Regions from separate parts of the Cytobacillus sp. FSL R5-0569 genome, predicted to be linked through region 1. Evidence: a T-box and tRNA genes for the amino acid it is inferred to sense, from the RefSeq annotation. Region 1 holds a T-box; the other holds one or more tRNA genes.
The links. A T-box is a leader RNA that pairs with one kind of tRNA and senses whether it is charged. The one in region 1 lies ahead of tyrS (tyrosine--tRNA ligase), so its partner is inferred to be a tRNA-Tyr.

Region 2: it encodes a tRNA-Tyr, which carries the amino acid that the T-box ahead of tyrS (tyrosine--tRNA ligase) is inferred to sense. The anticodon was not compared.

The regions. Positions count from the first base shown of each region.
Region 1 is NZ_JBBOWW010000001.1:3,548,231-3,558,661, reverse strand. It holds gene acsA (acetate--CoA ligase) at 1-141, shown strand, start outside; gene MKX78_RS17930 (HIT family protein) at 257-709, shown strand; gene MKX78_RS17925 (protein phosphatase 2C domain-containing protein) at 702-1,517, shown strand; gene MKX78_RS17920 (transglycosylase domain-containing protein) at 1,584-4,502, opposite strand; T-box leader at 4,682-4,905, shown strand; gene tyrS (tyrosine--tRNA ligase) at 4,971-6,221, shown strand; gene MKX78_RS17910 (glycosyl-4,4'-diaponeurosporenoate acyltransferase CrtO family protein) at 6,267-6,776, opposite strand; gene MKX78_RS17905 (glycosyltransferase family 2 protein) at 6,773-7,906, opposite strand; gene MKX78_RS17900 (phytoene desaturase family protein) at 7,912-9,402, opposite strand; gene MKX78_RS17895 (phytoene/squalene synthase family protein) at 9,415-10,278, opposite strand; gene MKX78_RS17890 (phytoene desaturase family protein) at 10,291-10,431, opposite strand, start outside.
Region 2 is NZ_JBBOWW010000001.1:195,393-205,823, reverse strand. It holds gene sigW (RNA polymerase sigma factor SigW) at 1-398, opposite strand, end outside; gene MKX78_RS01115 (aspartyl-phosphate phosphatase Spo0E family protein) at 720-884, shown strand; gene rocF (arginase) at 909-1,805, opposite strand; tRNA gene MKX78_RS01105 (tRNA-Lys) at 2,185-2,257, opposite strand; tRNA gene MKX78_RS01100 (tRNA-Gln) at 2,263-2,337, opposite strand; tRNA gene MKX78_RS01095 (tRNA-Tyr) at 2,417-2,500, opposite strand; tRNA gene MKX78_RS01090 (tRNA-Thr) at 2,519-2,594, opposite strand; tRNA gene MKX78_RS01085 (tRNA-Val) at 2,615-2,690, opposite strand; tRNA gene MKX78_RS01080 (tRNA-Glu) at 2,695-2,769, opposite strand; tRNA gene MKX78_RS01075 (tRNA-Thr) at 2,794-2,866, opposite strand; tRNA gene MKX78_RS01070 (tRNA-Asn) at 2,898-2,972, opposite strand; rRNA gene rrf (5S ribosomal RNA) at 2,992-3,108, opposite strand; rRNA gene MKX78_RS01060 (23S ribosomal RNA) at 3,339-6,271, opposite strand; rRNA gene MKX78_RS01055 (16S ribosomal RNA) at 6,598-8,146, opposite strand; gene MKX78_RS01050 (hypothetical protein) at 8,399-8,638, opposite strand; gene pdaB (polysaccharide deacetylase family sporulation protein PdaB) at 8,777-9,529, shown strand; gene MKX78_RS01040 (KinB-signaling pathway activation protein) at 9,549-10,190, opposite strand; gene gerD (spore germination lipoprotein GerD) at 10,339-10,431, shown strand, end outside.

The DNA of each region.
Region 1 (10,431 bases):
TTAGCTGCACACGCTGCACCTCGTGAAATCGAATTCCGCGACAAACTGCCAAAAACACGTAGTGGTAAAATCATGCGCCGTGTATTAAAGGCTTGGGAATTAGATTTACCTACGGGCGACTTATCTACAATGGAAGACTGAGCAAAGAGGTGAGTTGCGAGTCAATGATTGAGGTATTCCTCTCTAATTGACTCGCTTTTTTATTGTTTTTTCAAGTATAGAGAGTGTTGTTTAGAAAAAAGGGGGGGAAGTAGCTATGAGTGAATGTTTTATATGTAATAAACATGCTGGAAAAATTGCAACTGCTGGAGTCATAATTTATGAAGATGAGTATATCTATGTGGGGCATATTGATAGTAATGGAAAGCCTAACTACTTAGGCCATATTATGATTGATTTAAAAAGACACGTACCGACACTCGCTGAAATGACAGGAGAAGAAGCTAGGGCATTCGGGGTTATAATGGCTAGAGTTAGTAAAGCACTAAAATATTCAGAAAGCGCTGAACATATCTACTCGCTTGTTTCGGGGAATTTTGTTCCACATCTTCATATGCATTTAATCGCTCGTTATCCGAATACGCCAGAAGAATATTGGGGTCCGCTGGAAGTTTACAATTGGGATGAGGCTCCAATGGGCGAAAACAAAGAAGTAGTGGAACTTTGTAATCGTCTGAAAACATATTTAGAGAATAATCCTCATGAATAACCACATGAAAGAATTTAGTTGGGTGGGAAGTCAAGAAGACTTTGTAGATAGACAAAATATTACCTATGTAAACCATATAATAGTAGGCCGATATGGAGGAAATTCGAATGCAGGTCAATATAAGAATGAAGATGGATGCTTAGTATGGCTTAACGAAAAGGAAGATTGGGAGTTCGTTATTGTTTTAGATGCACATAACACAGCCGAAAGTGCTGAAAAAGTGTTAGGATTGTTTGAGGATGGAAAGGCTCAAATAAAACCTTTATTGTCTATGACTGCATCTCAGAAAACTTTTAAGATGTTAGAAGAAAACATAATAAGTATGTTTCAATCTAAGAAATTTTTATCTATCTGCCAAAAGACACAGGGAGAAACAGCTTGTTTGATTGTCGTTAGGAAAGATAAATATATTTGGTGGTTTTCGGTTGGGGACTGTGTTCTTTATTTATTTCATCCAGAACTTTCCTCATTAGGACAATACCAATTAAACCAAAGGCAATTCTATGAGTGGATAGGACAAGTCAATACTTTTGAACAAGAAGTACCTTGCTACAGTGTTGGTATCAGAGAGTTAAGACAAGGAGAAAATCACCTCTTGCTGACCACAGATGGTTTATTAGAATGTCCGAATGAACCCTATTCAAACCCTCAAAACATTTATCATGCTTTCGCCAGTTCGAAGGAAGAAGAAAGCATGAAAACATTGTTTCGATGTATCGAAGAAAATAATGTAAGAGATAACACGACAATTATTTCTTGGAAAACATCTATTTTAAAGAAAGTTACTTTACCAAGTGATCAAACGTAAAAATATAAAGATAAATAAAAAAGAGGTGCGAATGCACCTCTTTAAATCTCTAAATTTCTCATTGTTCTATTCTTCATCACTCGTATCCGGTTGATCTTCTTCCGCAGGAGGATTTTCTGTTTCACCTTGAGGCTTTTCCTCTTCCGGTTTTTCTTCTGGTTTGCTATCCGTTTCTGTTTCCTTATCTGTTTGTTCCTCTTTAGGCTCGTTTTCTTTTACTTTGTCCTCTTGTTTTGGCTTCTCTTCTTCCTTCACTTTGCCAACTTGGACTTTGCTTGAAGGTGAAGATTCATTACCGGCAATATCAACTGCTGTAACATGGTACTCACCATTGCCACCTTTATAGCCTAAGGAGTCACCGGCTTTTATACTGGCTACTTTTTTACCGTCTTTATATACACGATAACCAATGACGTCATTTTCAGGATGTTGCCCCCAAGTGATGGAGTTACCTGATGCTTTAGCATTTGGTGCAGCTGGCTTTTTGCCATTTTCACTCATTTTATCGGCTGCAACGAGTACTTTAGCCCATTTATCCCTTTTCGGCAATAAATCACTTGGGTTCGCTCTAATGCCAAATAGTTTTTCAATATAATCGGCATCTATGACCATACCAGGCTCAGAAAATTCCGCTGGTGTGGATTCAAGTGCCAAATACTTTTTATCCCCTATATAGACAATTCTACCTGTTCCAAGACTATCATCTGATTTAGACGGAACATATTTTGCATTAAAGATGTCAGTATCAACAAGTCCTGCTTCAGAGCAAGCTTGAGAAGGGATTAAACCACTAATTGCACAGAATGAGCGACTGACTATACCATCAGGTCGTTTAAAGGTTTTATCTGGCTTCATGAGTTCAGGATTTACATCATAAGCAGCGTTCATCAAATCAGCCCATAAGTAATTATTACGTGCGCTATAAGATAAACTACCACTTGCTTTTAGAGACTTAGGCGTATCGTAGCCACTCCATAGACCAGCGGTTACATTTGGGTTAGACGCGACGAACCATGCATCTTCAAAGTTATTACCTGTCCCTGTTTTTCCTGCCCAATCGGCACTAAATTTTAAACGGTTTTTAACAGCAGTGGCTGTCCCACTATTAATAACCCCACGCATCACATCTATTGTTAAGTAAGCTGTTTGCGGAGTAAAGACTTCTACTTCCTTCGTTTCATGCTCGTAGATGACATTGCCTTCTTTATCAGTAATCTTATCAATCATATAAGCATCTACGAATTTACCGTTATTAGCAAATGTAGTAAATGCATTCGTATTTTCCTCAACGGAAACACCATTTGTTAATGAACCTAATGCAGCTGATCTATTCGTTTTATCTTCTGCGGTTAATGTGGTTATACCCATCTTTTCAAGATATTGTGCCGGATTTTGGCTCAAAATATCGGTATAAAGTTTAACCGCTGGGACGTTATAAGATTGTTCAACGGCATACCTTGCTGAAACTAAACCATGGTAGGTAAAAGAATAGTTTTTTGGCCAATAGTCACTTGAACCTGGATTTAAGCGCAGTGGCACATCGGGAAGAATACTTCCTGGTTGTGCTGCACCAAGTTCGAATGCAGGACCATAAACAAGTAATGGTTTCATGGTTGAGCCGTTTGGTCTTAACGTATCGGTTGCATGGTTAAGGTCTTCATTTAAGGATACACCCTTGCCACGACCACCAACAAAGCTCAGAATTTTCCCTGTACTGTTTTCAATAAGTTGTCCACCAACCTCCACTGGTTCCATTACTTCTTTTTCTTCACCATCGATTACATAGGTTGCACTTTTGGCTGGGCCGTAGTTAGGATAATCTTTAACAACTTTTTGCCAAGCTTCATAAATATCTTTATCAATAGTTGAGTGAACATGATAACCATTCTGTCTTAATGCTCGATCAGCTAAAATAAGATATTCGTTTTTAAGGTCACCAGTTAAATCAGCTTCTTCATAGCCATCTTGTTCTGCTAAGATGGATGCTAAAAGCTCCTTGGCGCGGTCTTGAATTTCATAAGTTAAATAAGGGTATTTTTCAATTGCATCATCATTTTTCGGTTTTCTAAAGTCAGCAACAATATCATACTCACTAGCTTCTTTATATTCTTTTTCAGTAATTCTTTCATCATCGTACATTCTCTTAAGTACGACTTTCATACGATCAATGCCTGGTTGTAGAGACTCTTCATCCTTTAAGCCACCACCTTGTTGGAATGGTGTATAACCAAAAGGTGACTGAGGCATACCAGCAATGAAAGCTGCTTGAGGTATAGACACATCTTTAGCATCAACACCAAATAAACCTTGGGCAGCAGCCTGAACGCCAGCGATATTTCTACCTTCCGCATTGCGGCCAAAAGTAGAGACATTTAAATAAGCTTCAAGAATCTCCTCTTTATCGAAATAATTCTCTAACCTTAATGCGAGTAAGATTTCTTTTGCTTTTCGATCAAAAGAAACTTCGTTTGTTAAGATCTGGTTTTTTATCAGTTGCTGAGTTAATGTACTTCCTCCAGATTGAGTAGAGGCGTTAGTTACTTCTTGAAACAGTGCACGTAGGATAGCTTTTGGCACTACACCTTCGTGCTCATAAAAGTACTCATCCTCTGTGGCAATAACAGCATCTCTCAAATATGGTGAAACATTTTCTAGCTTCACTTCTTCTCTTTCAAGGTCCGTTCTTACATTTCCTAAATATACATCACCAGCGAAATATAATTTTGAGGTTTCCTCATAATTATAGATATCTTTTTGCATATTTTCATAAGAACGAAGGGGTTCATCTTTAACAAGAGAAGCAAAATAGCCAATACCTGTGGCACCTGCAAATGCCCCACCTAAGATAACGGTAATTGCAAGTATTAATAATAAGTTCCATATAACTTGATATGTAATACGTGCGCCTTTTTTGGTTTTATTATGAGTTAAAAAACCGAACGCGGCTTTTGCTTTTTCTTTTATCTTGCTGAAGGTCTCATTCATTCGTTCATCCCTCCTAAAATCAAATACATTATAGCATAACCTAACAGGTAATATGACAAGGTTCGTCATAAAGTACAAAATTCATATTTTTCCTATTGGGATGAAAAAAAGTTAAAAAAACGTCATATTGACATTGGTTATTCTTTTATGATAAAAATGCATTATTACGATTCAATTTAATATTAGCGTTGATGGGTCATAAGTAGTCATTCTATCCCTGTTTTCAGAAAGTCGACGGTTTGCTGTGAGTCGATACAAATAGAAGTGCGAAATACCTCCCGGAGCTTTTACTGCGAATGAATATATCTAGTAGTAGTAAACGGTATTTCCGTTATCAGTGAAGAGTGGAGAATAATAGTGTTCTCAAACTGGGTGGTACCGCGCAAAGAAATGCGTCCCTGCAATGAGCAGGGGCGTATTTTTTTTGGATAAAAATTTATCTTTTATGAAATAAAGGAGGAAAAGTGGATGAATTTATTAGAAGATTTACAGTGGAGAGGCATTATTTATCAACAAACAGATGAAGAGGGGATGAAGGATCTTTTAGAAAAAGAAAAGATTTCCTTATATTGTGGGATGGATCCGACTGGTGATAGTATGCATATTGGTCATTTATTACCCTTCTTAACATTGAGAAGGTTTCAAAATGCTGGGCATCGTCCGATTGTGTTAGTAGGGGGGGCAACTGGGTTAATTGGTGATCCAAAGGCGACAGAAGAAAGAACACTACAAACGATTGAGAAAGTACAAGAAAATGTTGCTTCTTTATCACAGCAATTAGAACGTATTTTTGATTTTGAAGGAGATAATGGAGCGACATTAGTCAATAATTACGACTGGACATCGAGTATGAATATTGTCACTTTCCTCAGGGATTACGGTAAACATATTGGGGTTAACTATATGTTAGCTAAAGATACGATTGCTAAAAGATTAGAATCAGGTATTTCTTTTACGGAATTCACTTATACGATTTTACAAGGGATGGACTTTAAGCATCTTTATGAAAATCATCAATGTAAAATTCAAATTGGCGGCAGTGATCAGTGGGGTAATATTACAACTGGGCTTGAGCTTATCCGTAAAATGGTTGGAGAAGGTGCAAAAGCATACGGTATGACCATTCCGCTTGTGACAAAAGCTGACGGTACGAAGTTTGGAAAAACAGAAGGTGGAGCCATTTGGTTAGATGCCGAAAAAACATCACCTTATGAGTTTTATCAGTTCTGGATTAATACAGCAGATGCAGATGTCATTAAATACTTGAAATACTTCACATTCCTATCACGTGAAGACATCGAAGCTTTGGAAGTAGCTGTCCAAGAAGAGCCTCATTTACGTAAAGCACAAAAGGCATTAGCAGAAGAAATGACGAGACAAATACATGGTGAAGCAGCATTGAACCAAGCGCTGAAAATTACTGAAGCCTTATTCAGTGGACAAATTAAAGAGTTAACCGCTGCGGAAGTAAAGGAAGGGTTTAAGGATGTTCCTTCTTATCAACATACTGGAGAGGGCAATATTGTTGACTTACTTGTAGAGGCTAAAATTTCGCCTTCTAAAAGACAAGCGAGAGAAGACGTAACGAACGGTGCAATCTACATTAACGGTGATCGTATGCAACAGGTTGATTATCAGTTGAGTGAGCAAGATAAAATAGAGGGTCAATTTACAGTTATTCGTCGCGGGAAGAAGAAATATACATTAATTCAATATTAAAATGAAGTAGCCTATTTCTAAAAATTAGAGATAGGCTACTTATCTTTAGTAAACAGTTTTTCTGCATTTTTTTAATGCTATTAAGCGTATTAAGCGTGGCCGATTATAGCGTTGTACGATAATAATAGGTAAATTAAATATTAATGCATAGGCAATCATTACCCAACCTGCCCAAATGGGGTTCCAAATGAAAAATAAACATGCAGGTGGTATGGATAGCCAGTGGGTGAGCTCTGCTCTTCTAGATTCATATAAGAAAACTTCAAGGTCTGACAGAGAAACACCCTGTAAGTTTTGTTTTTCGTATCCTTTAGAAATAATATGCTTACCATCTGGAATTTTATGTTTCCACTGTCTTACCTTAACCAGCCATTGCCAAAGCTCTCCGTTTTTCTCCCATTTTTTTGATTGATAAAGATGAGAATCATTTTTAAACCAACGGAGTGGTAGAGAAGCTAGTAAAAGAGATAAACTGATGTGAATGAAACCCCATGCAAGAATATTAACTGTCAAAAGAGCGAGTGGTGTAAGGGTGAAAATCGGAAAAATATTCATACTTTTACCTTCCTACCACGCCAGTTCACCCTTTTTTTAATTCGCGTTAAATAAAGAGAATATACAAATGTTAGTGTAAAGAAACAAAATAAAAATGGATAAAGGACAATACTCGCTATATGAAAACGACCGATTTTTTGAGACTGCAAAATAAGATGATAGATGTAAAGAAGATAAAATCCTAATGAAATAAGTAATAAGCTAAGACTGCTTTGCCATAGTGACAATAAGATGAATGCAACGGAAGAAAAGGCACCGGCAATCCATAAACTTATTAGTATGGTAATAAAAGAATGAGTAGCCTTTGAAGCTGTAGCAAAGCTTTTAGTCCAACCTTCAATCAAACCTTTGATCCCCTCTGGGTACATACGAAAGCTGATAAGGTCTTTACCGCTAATACAATGGACTGGGAATCCCTCTTTACTAAAAATTCCTCCTAACACAAGATCATCCATAATCGCTTCCCCGACTTTTTGATGCCCGCCTGTCTGTAGATATTCATGTGTATTACATAAGATACACGGACCGAATGCACCTGCAGGTGGTATTTTTTGACGAAAAATGGTAAAGACATTCATGCCTGCAAAAACAATCATATTAAATAGTAAGGATAAGTTTTCATAGGATTTTTTAATACGATGAAAAGGCTGTACAGAGAGAATACCGGTTTTTCCGTATCGTTCATATGTTTGCATTAAATTCTGCAAGCTATCAGGATGTTCAAAGAATGTATCAGCATCAAGGAATAATAAGAAATCACCATTCGCTTCGTTCGCGCCAAGCCAGCAGGCCGCTGACTTTCCTTTCCAATTTTCTCTTAATGTGTTGGTATTTAAAACCTTTGCACCGTAATGCATAGCAATAGAAGCTGTGCTATCTACCGAACCATCATCGATGACAATAATTTCTCTTGGCTGCATAATTTGTTGCTGTAATGAAGTGAGTAAGTTCGGCAATCGTTTCGCTTCATTTCGTGCGGGTATAATGATAGATACCTGTTCTATAAGTGGTGAAACCAGTTTTGTACTTTTTTTTTCAGCAGTGGGAATTTCCCATAACATTAGCTTCCCAGAAAGGAGGCCAAATATAATGAACAAGACAAGTACGGTGAGAATACCGGTCAGAACCATGAATGTTACGCCCTTTCTTTTTCAGCAGTCATTATTTTATCACGCACTTGCATACCGCTAAGTGTGACCATCGGCATACCGCCACCTGGGTTTACGGTTCCGCCTGTGAAAAATAAATTCTTATACTTTTCACTTTGTTTAGGGTGTTTAAAGCCTTTGTTTTTGCTCTTATCAGAAACGGTTCCATAGATAGAACCACGATGAGAGTTGTATTTTTCTTTGATATCTTCAGGCGTCCAAAAATCCTCTGTAACAATGGATTGGCGTAAATTAGTCAATCCCATTTCTTCTAATTTAATGAGTACAGTCGTCCTTAAGTGCAAATAATCCTCTTTTGTGAAGGGCTGATCTTGGATATACGGGATATGTGGCAGTACTTTAAGATTTTCATGGCCAACTGGAGCCTGACTTGGGTCTGTTTTATTGACATTGACTAAATAGATCGTTGGATCATCTGGTAGTTGTTTTTTATGAAATATTTTATTCATCTGTGTCTTTAAATCTCTTGAGAAAAAGAAATTATGATGACGTAATTGTGGGTATTGGTTTTTAACACCAAGATGAATCACTAAACCTGAGCTAGAGGGCTCAAACTTTTTTTCAAGTTTATTAATGTAGCCTATGTTTTCATTCAATAAAAATTGATAGGTTGGAATGACTTCCATATTGGAAATATAATAATCAGCCTTTAGGGTGGTACCATCTGCTAGAATGGCTTCTGTGACTTTATTTTTGCTAGTAGATAATTTTGTTACCTCTTGACCGTGGTAAATATGAACACCAATTTCTTGAGCAAGTTTTGTTAAACCTTCTGCAATTTTGTGCATACCACCAGGCACATACCATACCCCTTGCTTATGCTGCATATAAATCATCATATTAAGTATAGCTGGTGCATCATAAGGTGAAGAGCCAACATATTTGATAAAATAAGAGAGCATTCTCTTGAGATGATGATGACTAATATGATGCTCGATGGCATCATACATCGTGGAAAATAAATCAAACCCTCTAAGTGAGCGGATGATTCCGTGATGTTTGATTACTTCTAATGTTGAATCAAGCCCATGCTTATAGTAACCTTCATTAGTCATTTCATATAACCCTTTACAATAATGAAGGAACTGCTCATATTCTTCTATATCCTTGGATGTTAAATCATCATTTTCAGTGAGCATTTGTTCTAAATTTGAGAAGAGATCAAGCATTTTTCCATCTGGAAAGAAAGCACGCCATTGGTGTGCTACTTCCTTTATTGGAATATATTCAGACATCTGTTTGCCACTGCCGTTAAACAATCTTTCAAAAATATGCGGCATGGTTAAAATACTTGGTCCAAGATCAAAACCAAACCCATCTTGCTCAAGCCTATTTAATTTTCCACCGAGGTGAGCATTTTTTTCATATAATGAAACTTGAAAACCGCTCTGTGCTAAGGAAATACTAGTGGACAGTCCGCCGAGTCCACCGCCGATGACAATGGCTGTTCGCTTCATTAATTATCCCCCTTAATTAGCTAAATCCATTCTTGTATTATTTAATATATCCGCCACATCATCATAGATCATCGCATGCTTTTCTTTAAAACAGTTATATTGTTTGTTTCTAATTTGTGCTAAGTAGCTTCTATAAACTCTTGCAGCGGATAATACTTGGAATTGAGAGTCACGATCAAATAGATGATAGCTCGTTTCAAAGCTGTCATATTCGTTTTCAGCCTTTTGGGCAAGTTCCTCCCAAATTGAAATAAATGAAGGGTTAATCACACCTCTTGAAAGTTCTCCAGTTGAATATTGATATTTTACTAGCAAATTTTCTGGGATATATATACGTTGATGATTGCGATAATCTTCACCAATGTCTCGTAAAATATTTGTTAATTGCATAGCATTTCCTAATTTAATAGCTATTGGTCTTAGTTGTTGGTAATGCGCCTTAGCGATAATAGGTAGCAGCATAAGGCCGACAGTTCCGGCTACATGATAACTATACTTCAACAACTCATCTATTGTACGAGGGGCTTTGAAGGAAATATCCATTGCTTGTCCTTCTAATTGTTCAAAAAAAGGTTGAATATTCATTTCATAGCGGTTAAATACATCTCGTAATGCTCTCCATAAAGGTAAATCTAGCTCCTTATTATGTTGAAACAGGACAAGTTCATCGTGTAGTTGCTCCAGACGGGTAACTTTTTCCGCCGTACTGTCATGAAGGTCGACTGCATTATCTGCCATTCTACAAAAAGCATAAATGGCATACACTGCATTCGCTTTTTCCTTCGGTAGATGAGAAAAGGTATAGTAAAAACTATTTGAATAGTTTTGGATGATTTTTTCACAATAATAATAATCGGCTAATAGCTGCTGATTCATTACATGCCCCCCTTAAATTTTCTCGTATGCTTTCTCGTCATCTAATATAAGCTCCTCTGAGGCAATTTTTGCTGATAATAATACAATCGGTACGCCTGCGCCAGGATGTGTACTACTACCGGTAAAGTAAAGATTTTCACAATAAGTAGCTTT
Region 2 (10,431 bases), 3.4 Mb from region 1:
TCCATTTGTATGGTTTCCTGCAACTCCATTTTTTCTACATCTTCTTCAGGTAGTTTCGTACTCGCGGGAATTTGTGAGTACATATTTAAACCGTCTGTTCCTGCTACTTCCGCGTCCAAATAATAGTCAGGCTTTTTCTTCCTGATCCGGTCAATACATAGGTTTGTTGCAATGCGATATAACCATGTTGAGAACTTTAAGTTCGTATTGAAGCTTTGTATATTTACATATGCTCGTAAGAAAGCTTCTTGTGCAATATCTTCAGACTCATGTTGATTACCCAACATTCGATAACAGATATGATATACTCTGTCTTTGTATATTTCTACTATTTCAGCGTAAGCATCTTGATCTCCTTTTAATACTTGTTTAATTCTTTTCTTCACCAACAATTCCATCTATTTACCCCCGCTCTATGCGGCTTATCGATAATCATTTACGAATCGATAGCAAAAAGGTTTCACATATTTTTTATTAGGTTCCTTTTCCTCCATAAGTACTTTGGTTATATAAGAGTTATCACATAATATTTTAACAAATTTTAACTAAAGTAGTTTAATTAATTTTCATACTGGGTATAAAGGATTTAAAACCAGTGTGTTGACGAAGGAAAAAAGACCTTCCCTTCAATATTTTTGCTCCAACGAACAAGAGACCATACATTTAAAAATTGTCTACGTGCTGGAATAAAATTTTCAAATGGAAAGGACAATGATCTCATGTATACGGAGGAACTATTAAAAGATATTGAAATACACAGAGCTAAAATGGTTGAACTTGCTTCTATTTCTTCATTTTCAAACCACCAAGTTCTTAAAGCGAGCATTGAATTGGACAACCTAATTAATAGATACTATACATTAACATTAAAAAAAGAAGCTTGAGCATCGACTCAAGCTTCTTTCACTTTATAGTAATTTTTCACCGAATAGCGAGCCCATTAAGGCCACCGCTGCATCAGCTGTTTTATTTCTTTCATCTAATATTGGATTAACCTCAACAAATTCGGCCGAAGTAATCATTTGGGATTCTGCCAGTATTTCCATAGCAAGGTGGCTCTCTCGATAACTTATCCCCCCCATAACTGGTGTACCCACACCAGGTGCATCAGATGGATCAAGACCATCTAAATCTAACGAAAGGTGAACACCATCTGTTCGGTCTTGTAAATAACTAATCGTCTCTTCCATTACCCTCGGCATCCCTAAGCGATCAATTTCATGCATCGTAAAGACTTTTATTCCCTTGGCTTTAATCAAATCCCTTTCGCCTTGGTCTAAAGACCTTGCTCCTATAATCACAACATTTTCAGGCTTCAACTTCTTATGGACTCCTCCTACCTCTAATAACAATGGATGCCCATATCCTAGAGCGACTGCTAAGGACATCCCATGAATATTACCGGATGGCGAAGTATCTGCTGTATTTAAGTCCCCGTGTGCATCGTACCAAATCACACCTAAGTTATGATAATGCTGTAATAAACCAGCTAACGTACCAATAGCGATACTATGATCCCCTCCTAAAACAAGAGGAAATGCTCCTTTTTTTACTACCCCATCAACTTGATCTGCTAAGATTTTAGTCTTTTCTGCAATTAAGTCCAAGTTTCTTAAACCTGTTTCCTTATCTATTTGTTCAGTCGACCTACCTATTTCAATATCACCTAAATCATCAACTTGGTGATTAAGTTCTTGTAATCTATTTTCAATGCCCGCATATCGGATGGCACTTGGCCCCATGTCTACCCCTCTTCGTAATTGTCCCAAGTCCATCGGCATACCAATAATTGAAATGTTTTTCATTTAGTTGCTCCCCCTACTAAAGAATGAATTCTCTCTCTATTGTAAACGGTTACATTCTGATGGTTCAACTGTGCAAAATTTTGTATATCTATACAAAAAAAGGGCATTTATTATTGCTCTGGGTCAATTACTGTGGGCAGGATAGCAGAACACAAACGGAAAATGATATATTTCTAAACACAGATTGAATTACAAATCACCAAAAATAGATGCGCTTCTTCTGCTTACTTAGTTAAGTCAGCTTAAAGGATTGTACAAAGAAAGGCCCTGTGATATCTCATACAAGAAGTATGTGGGTAATTTCCTTATGTTTAATCTCATGGGAAAAATACAAGATAACAAATAAAAATCCTTAAACATAAAATGTTTAAGGATTAAGTGAGCCATGAAGGACTCGAACCTTCGACCCTCTGATTAAAAGTCAGATGCTCTACCAACTGAGCTAATGGCTCGAAAATGGCTGGGCTAGCAGGGATCGAACCTGCGAATGACGGAATCAAAATCCGTTGCCTTACCGCTTGGCTATAGCCCATCGTATGTAAAAAAACAAAATAAAAAGGACTAATTATATTATGTCCGCTTTTTGGATTTTCATTCAAATAAAATTGAAATGGTGGAGGGGGGCAGATTCGAACTGCCGAACCCGAAGGAGCGGATTTACAGTCCGCCGCGTTTAGCCACTTCGCTACCCCTCCGACATAAATATATTAAAATGGTGCCGGCCAGAGGACTTGAACCCCCAACCTACTGATTACAAGTCAGTTGCTCTACCAATTGAGCTAGGCCGGCCCATCTATAGTAAATTGAAATGGTGGAGGATGACGGGATCGAACCGCCGACCCTCTGCTTGTAAGGCAGATGCTCTCCCAGCTGAGCTAATCCTCCAAAATGGTGACCCCTACGGGATTCGAACCCGTGTTACCGCCGTGAAAGGGCGGTGTCTTAACCGCTTGACCAAGGGGCCAAAAATATTTAAAGTTCTTACCAGAGCTTCCAACCGGGCTCGAACCGGTGACCTCTTCCTTACCATGGAAGTGCTCTACCTGCTGAGCTATGGAAGCATCAGCTAAATATCTTTGATTTTGTTTAAAATGGCTCCGCAGGTAGGATTCGAACCTACGACCGTTCGGTTAACAGCCGAATGCTCTACCACTGAGCTACTGCGGAATAATATGATAATATGTATGCCCGGCAACGTCCTACTCTCACAAGGGGACAGCCCCTAACTACCATCGGCGCTGAGAAGCTTAACTTCCGTGTTCGGTATGGGAACGGGTGTGACCTTCTCGCTATCGCCACCGGACTATGAAATTGTAAGGGAATCGTTCCCTCAAAACTAGGTAATGTTGAAGAAGATATTTATTGAGTAATCGCCTATGCGTTGCTGACGCGACTACTTACGTAGTGCTGTCTAGCTGCGGCGCCTAGGTGCTCGAGGTCATAAGCCAAATTTGTCATGAGGTTAAAGAACAACCTCCTGTCAAATTTGGCTTATGCTTGTCGCACCTGGGCAAGGCGCCTCCGCATTTCGAATTGGTTAAGTCCTCGATCGATTAGTATTAGTCAGCTACATGTGTCGCCACACTTCCACCTCTAACCTATCAACCTGATCATCTTTCAGGGATCTTACTAGCTTGCGCTATGGGAAATCTCATCTCGAGGGGGGCTTCATGCTTAGATGCTTTCAGCACTTATCCCTTCCGCACATAGCTACCCAGCGATGCCTTTGGCAAGACAACTGGTACACCAGCGGTGCGTCCATCCCGGTCCTCTCGTACTAAGGACAGCTCCTCTCAAATTTCCTGCGCCCACGACGGATAGGGACCGAACTGTCTCACGACGTTCTGAACCCAGCTCGCGTACCGCTTTAATGGGCGAACAGCCCAACCCTTGGGACCGACTACAGCCCCAGGATGCGATGAGCCGACATCGAGGTGCCAAACCTCCCCGTCGATGTGGACTCTTGGGGGAGATAAGCCTGTTATCCCCGGGGTAGCTTTTATCCGTTGAGCGATGGCCCTTCCATGCGGAACCACCGGATCACTAAGCCCGACTTTCGTCCCTGCTCGACTTGTAGGTCTCGCAGTCAAGCTCCCTTGTGCCTTTACACTCTACGAATGATTTCCAACCATTCTGAGGGAACCTTTGGGCGCCTCCGTTACTCTTTAGGAGGCGACCGCCCCAGTCAAACTGCCCACCTGACACTGTCTCCCATCCCGATAAGGGATGTGGGTTAGAATTTCAATACAGCCAGGGTAGTATCCCACCGACGCCTCCACCGAAGCTAGCGCTCCGGCTTCTAAGGCTCCTACCTATCCTGTACAAGCTGTACCAAAATTCAATATCAGGCTACAGTAAAGCTCCACGGGGTCTTTCCGTCCTGTCGCGGGTAACCTGCATCTTCACAGGTACTATAATTTCACCGAGTCTCTCGTTGAGACAGTGCCCAGATCGTTACGCCTTTCGTGCGGGTCGGAACTTACCCGACAAGGAATTTCGCTACCTTAGGACCGTTATAGTTACGGCCGCCGTTTACTGGGGCTTCGATTCAAAGCTTCGCGTGAGCTAACCTCTCCTCTTAACCTTCCAGCACCGGGCAGGCGTCAGCCCCTATACTTCGCCTTGCGGCTTCGCAGAGACCTGTGTTTTTGCTAAACAGTCGCCTGGGCCTATTCACTGCGGCTCATCAAGGCTTTAACACCCTAATGAGCACCCCTTCTCCCGAAGTTACGGGGTCATTTTGCCGAGTTCCTTAACGAGAGTTCTCTCGCTCACCTTAGGATTCTCTCCTCGCCTACCTGTGTCGGTTTGCGGTACGGGCACCTTATTCCTCGCTAGAGGCTTTTCTTGGCAGTGTGGAATCAAGAACTTCGGTACTAAATTTCCCTCGCTATCACAGCTCAAGGTATGTGACCATGGGATTTGCCTCATGGTCCCTCTAACTGCTTAGACGCACATCCAATAGTGCGCTTACCCTATCCTCCTGCGTCCCCCCATCACTCAAACAGAATACGGTGGTACAGGAATATCAACCTGTTGTCCATCGCCTACGCTTTTCAGCCTCGGCTTAGGTCCCGACTAACCCTGAGCGGACGAGCCTTCCTCAGGAAACCTTAGGCATTCGGTGGATGGGATTCTCACCCATCTTTCGCTACTCATACCGGCATTCTCACTTCTAAGCGCTCCACCAGTCCTTACGGTCTAGCTTCAACGCCCTTAGAACGCTCTCCTACCACTGAACATCAACGATGTTCAATCCACAGCTTCGGTGATACGTTTAGCCCCGGTACATTTTCGGCGCGGAGTCACTCGACCAGTGAGCTATTACGCACTCTTTAAATGGTGGCTGCTTCTAAGCCAACATCCTGGTTGTCTAAGCAACTCCACATCCTTTTCCACTTAACGTATACTTTGGGACCTTAGCTGGTGGTCTGGGCTGTTTCCCTCTTGACTACGGATCTTATCACTCGCAGTCTGACTCCCATGGATAAATCTTTGGCATTCGGAGTTTGTCTGAATTCGGTAACCCGATGAGGGCCCCTAGTCCAAACAGTGCTCTACCTCCAAGATTCTTACGCATGAGGCTAGCCCTAAAGCTATTTCGGAGAGAACCAGCTATCTCCAAGTTCGATTGGAATTTCTCCGCTACCCACACCTCATCCCCGCACTTTTCAACGTACGTGGGTTCGGGCCTCCATCCAGTGTTACCTGGACTTCACCCTGGACATGGGTAGATCACCTGGTTTCGGGTCTACGACCACATACTCATTCGCCCTATTCAGACTCGCTTTCGCTACGGCTCCGTCTGTCCAACTTAACCTCGCATGTAATCGTAACTCGCCGGTTCATTCTACAAAAGGCACGCTATCACCCATTAACGGGCTCTAACTACTTGTAGGCACACGGTTTCAGGATCTCTTTCACTCCCCTTCCGGGGTGCTTTTCACCTTTCCCTCACGGTACTGGTTCACTATCGGTCACTAGGGAGTATTTAGCCTTGGGAGATGGTCCTCCCTGCTTCCGACGGGATTTCTCGTGTCCCGCCGTACTCAGGATCCACTCTGGAGGGAACGAAGTTTCAACTACAGGGCTTTTACCTCCTATGGCGGGCCTTTCCAGACCTCTTCGTCTATCTCGTTCCTTTGTAACTCCGTATAGAATGTCCTACAACCCCAAGAGGCAAGCCTCTTGGTTTGGGCTAATCCCGTTTCGCTCGCCGCTACTCAGGGAATCGCGTTTGCTTTCTCTTCCTCCGGGTACTTAGATGTTTCAGTTCCCCGGGTCTGCCTTCCATACCCTATGTATTCAGGTATGGATCCTATCCCATAACGGATAGGGGGTTTCCCCATTCGGAAATCTCCGGATCAAAGCTTACTTACAGCTCCCCGAAGCATATCGGTGTTAGTCCCGTCCTTCATCGGCTCCTAGTGCCAAGGCATTCACCGTGCGCCCTTATTAACTTAACCATTGTTCGGCTTGCGATAAGCTACGCATTTCGGCGTCAGCTCACTCGTCAACATCCTCATGTGCACAAGACGCACACTCCGGTGTTTCCTCGCTCGCTTCCTTGAACTGCTTGCTTCTCACAACCCTCTCGGTTGTGTTTATTAAAAAAGTTTAGTATTTTAAATCAATCTATAATATATAGAGAGAAAAAATAACTAAGGTGGCGATTACTCGGTAATCTTCTTCATTACATTATCTAGTTTTCAAAGAACGATTGAATTGAGAGATTATACTCTCAAAACTGAACGAACAGTCTAACATCAAGTTAATTCCGTATATTCCTTAGAAAGGAGGTGATCCAGCCGCACCTTCCGATACGGCTACCTTGTTACGACTTCACCCCAATCATCTGTCCCACCTTAGGCGGCTGGCTCCAAAAGGTTACCCCACCGACTTCGGGTGTTACAAACTCTCGTGGTGTGACGGGCGGTGTGTACAAGGCCCGGGAACGTATTCACCGCGGCATGCTGATCCGCGATTACTAGCGATTCCGGCTTCATGTAGGCGAGTTGCAGCCTACAATCCGAACTGAGAATGGTTTTATGGGATTGGCTAAACCTCGCGGTCTTGCAGCCCTTTGTACCATCCATTGTAGCACGTGTGTAGCCCAGGTCATAAGGGGCATGATGATTTGACGTCATCCCCACCTTCCTCCGGTTTGTCACCGGCAGTCACCTTAGAGTGCCCAACTAAATGCTGGCAACTAAGATCAAGGGTTGCGCTCGTTGCGGGACTTAACCCAACATCTCACGACACGAGCTGACGACAACCATGCACCACCTGTCACTCTGTCCCCCGAAGGGGAAAGTCCTATCTCTAGGATTGTCAGAGGATGTCAAGACCTGGTAAGGTTCTTCGCGTTGCTTCGAATTAAACCACATGCTCCACCGCTTGTGCGGGCCCCCGTCAATTCCTTTGAGTTTCAACCTTGCGGTCGTACTCCCCAGGCGGAGTGCTTAATGCGTTTGCTGCAGCACTAAAGGGCGGAAACCCTCTAACACTTAGCACTCATCGTTTACGGCGTGGACTACCAGGGTATCTAATCCTGTTTGCTCCCCACGCTTTCGCGCCTCAGCGTCAGTTACAGACCAGAAAGTCGCCTTCGCCACTGGTGTTCCTCCAAATCTCTACGCATTTCACCGCTACACTTGGAATTCCACTTTCCTCTTCTGCACTCAAGTTCCCCAGTTTCCAATGACCCTCCACGGTTGAGCCGTGGGCTTTCACATCAGACTTAAGGAACCGCCTGCGCGCGCTTTACGCCCAATAATTCCGGACAACGCTTGCCACCTACGTATTACCGCGGCTGCTGGCACGTAGTTAGCCGTGGCTTTCTGGTTAGGTACCGTCAAGGTACCGGCAGTTACTCCGATACTTGTTCTTCCCTAACAACAGAGTTTTACGATCCGAAAACCTTCATCACTCACGCGGCGTTGCTCCGTCAGACTTTCGTCCATTGCGGAAGATTCCCTACTGCTGCCTCCCGTAGGAGTCTGGGCCGTGTCTCAGTCCCAGTGTGGCCGATCACCCTCTCAGGTCGGCTACGCATCGTCGCCTTGGTGAGCCGTTACCTCACCAACTAGCTAATGCGCCGCGGGCCCATCTGTAAGTGATAGCAGAACCATCTTTCAATCTAATTATATGTATAAATAGATATTATCCGGTATTAGCCCCGGTTTCCCGGAGTTATCCCAGTCTTACAGGCAGGTTGCCCACGTGTTACTCACCCGTCCGCCGCTAATCTTTGGGAGCAAGCTCCCTCAGATTCGCTCGACTTGCATGTATTAGGCACGCCGCCAGCGTTCGTCCTGAGCCAGGATCAAACTCTCCAATAAAGTGTTTGATTAGCTCATTTGCACCTATGGTGCTTTGTTGCTGATAAATCAGCTTTTTTAGAATTACGCTTGACGTTTTATGTTCGTTCAGTTTTCAAAGAACAATCTCGTTCGCTTCAGAAGCGACTTTATTAATTTAACATTTAAGCTCGTTTTTGTCAACAACTTTTTTGTTTTTTTATTAAAAACTTTTTTAATAGTTGATGTCACTAACGACTGCTTTAATATAATAACACCATATCTTTTAAAACGTCAATGACTTTTTTTTATTTTTTTATTCTTTTTTTCATTTAATTTATAATGAGCATATTCATCTGCTGGAACAACCCTTTTGAATAAGCTTAAAAGTATCTCATACTTCTCTTTCATTGCAACTTTAACAACATCTGCAATTCGCTCATCTTCTAAATCGAACAATATTTCATCCATCTCTCTCTTTAATAAGTATTCAATTTCTTGTTGCTCTTTTCCATTTAGTAATAACCCGATCAACGATTGTTCCACCCTCTCTTTGACAAGCTATCACTATATTACCCATCCCCACTCATTTTATAATGATAAATTCATCATGTTTTTAATTTTTTTGCATAGATATAGGACAAGGATGTATTTGGGACGAGGTGAATAAGAATGAAGTTCTTTTATGTATTTCATGCAAAGAGATTAAAACAAATGACTTTAATTTTGGTAGCTGCATTTTTTACAGCAATGTTTATGTTTATGGAAACAACGATTCATTTACCTGTTTTTTCTACAAAAGACGCACCGAAGGCATTATATAAAGGGGAGAAAGGAGTAGCTCTCACTTTTAATATTGGTTGGGGAGATGAAAAGGCGGAGCCTATTTTAGATTTATTAAAGAAAGAAAAAGTCACTTCTGCTACATTTTTCTTATCAGGCTCATGGGCTGAGAGCCACCCTGATATTGTCGAACGTATTGCTAAATCTGGATATGAAATCGGTATACTGGGTTATAATTACGAAGACTATACAGAGCTAGAAGAAGATAAAATCAGACAAGATTTAGCTAGAGCACAAACCGCGTTTGCTAAGTTAAATATTAAGGATATTAAATATGTTAGACCACCTACTGGTCACTTTGACAAAAAGACCTTAGCAGCAGCAAAACAATTAGGCTATACAGTTGTGCATTGGAGTTTAGATTCTAAAGACTGGACAAATCCAGGTACAGATAAAATTATTCAAAAAGTACTCGAAGCTGAAAATGGAGAAATCGTATTGATGCATGCATCTGATTCAGTGAAACAAACATCCAAAGCATTGCCTTCTATCATAAATGGGTTCAAAAAGGAACAGCTTGAGTTAGTTACTATTTCAGAAATGATGGCCAATGCCAATGCAACGGCAGAAGAAATTAATTAAACAGCAAAAAGTCGCCTGGTTAAACAGACGACTTTTTTGCTTCCAATCTTTCTCTTTGACGGGCAGATTCTGCATTATATTTTGGTAACACGAGTAATTGATAAGCATTACAAATGATTAAAGGTAGAACCATTAACCATAACCAACTTTCTTCGTTTACTCTTAATACCGGCACCCATTCAATCGTTGTCACGACCACCATAAAAAACAACGCTGGTACAAAAGCATGTTTATTCGTAGTGGATACTTTCAAGGCCGCAATAACTACACCGGCTATTAAAACAAAACCTGCAAGTCCTAAATAAGGAAGAATACTATCTCCTGCATCCGCAAAAGCTTTATAACGGAAGTACACTAAATCAAATAGCACAAATAAAACCAACACAATTTGCACAGCATTCCATAATTGATGAGACTTAAAAATACCCAACCCAAAACGATGCACTGTTAAATATGCGAAAAATCCCATTTGACTAATAATACTAAAAATTAAACCGACACCGAATAACCAAAAAAGAACAGATAGTATTTCCAACGCATCAAAATTGGTAAATAAATGAGAAAATTCATCCCAACGCACGACAAAACCAATAACCCCTGTTGCAACGCCACCGACAAGTAATGTGGTTATAAAAAATTTGATCCAAGCACGGCTAGTCAATTCCTTTTCCCCCATAACGTTATTATCACTTAATGATTGTACCAAATCTTTACTTGAAAAATCTAGGCAATCCGCAATTTACGCATAATATTGACAGATTTTCTTCATTCTATTAGTACGGGATATTTATTTTAGGAGGCAGTTTAACATGAAAAAAAGCCTTTTTATTATTCCATTGCTCCTCATTCTAACCTTAACAGCATGTTCGCAATCAGGTAGTGAGCACATGGACTATGATCAA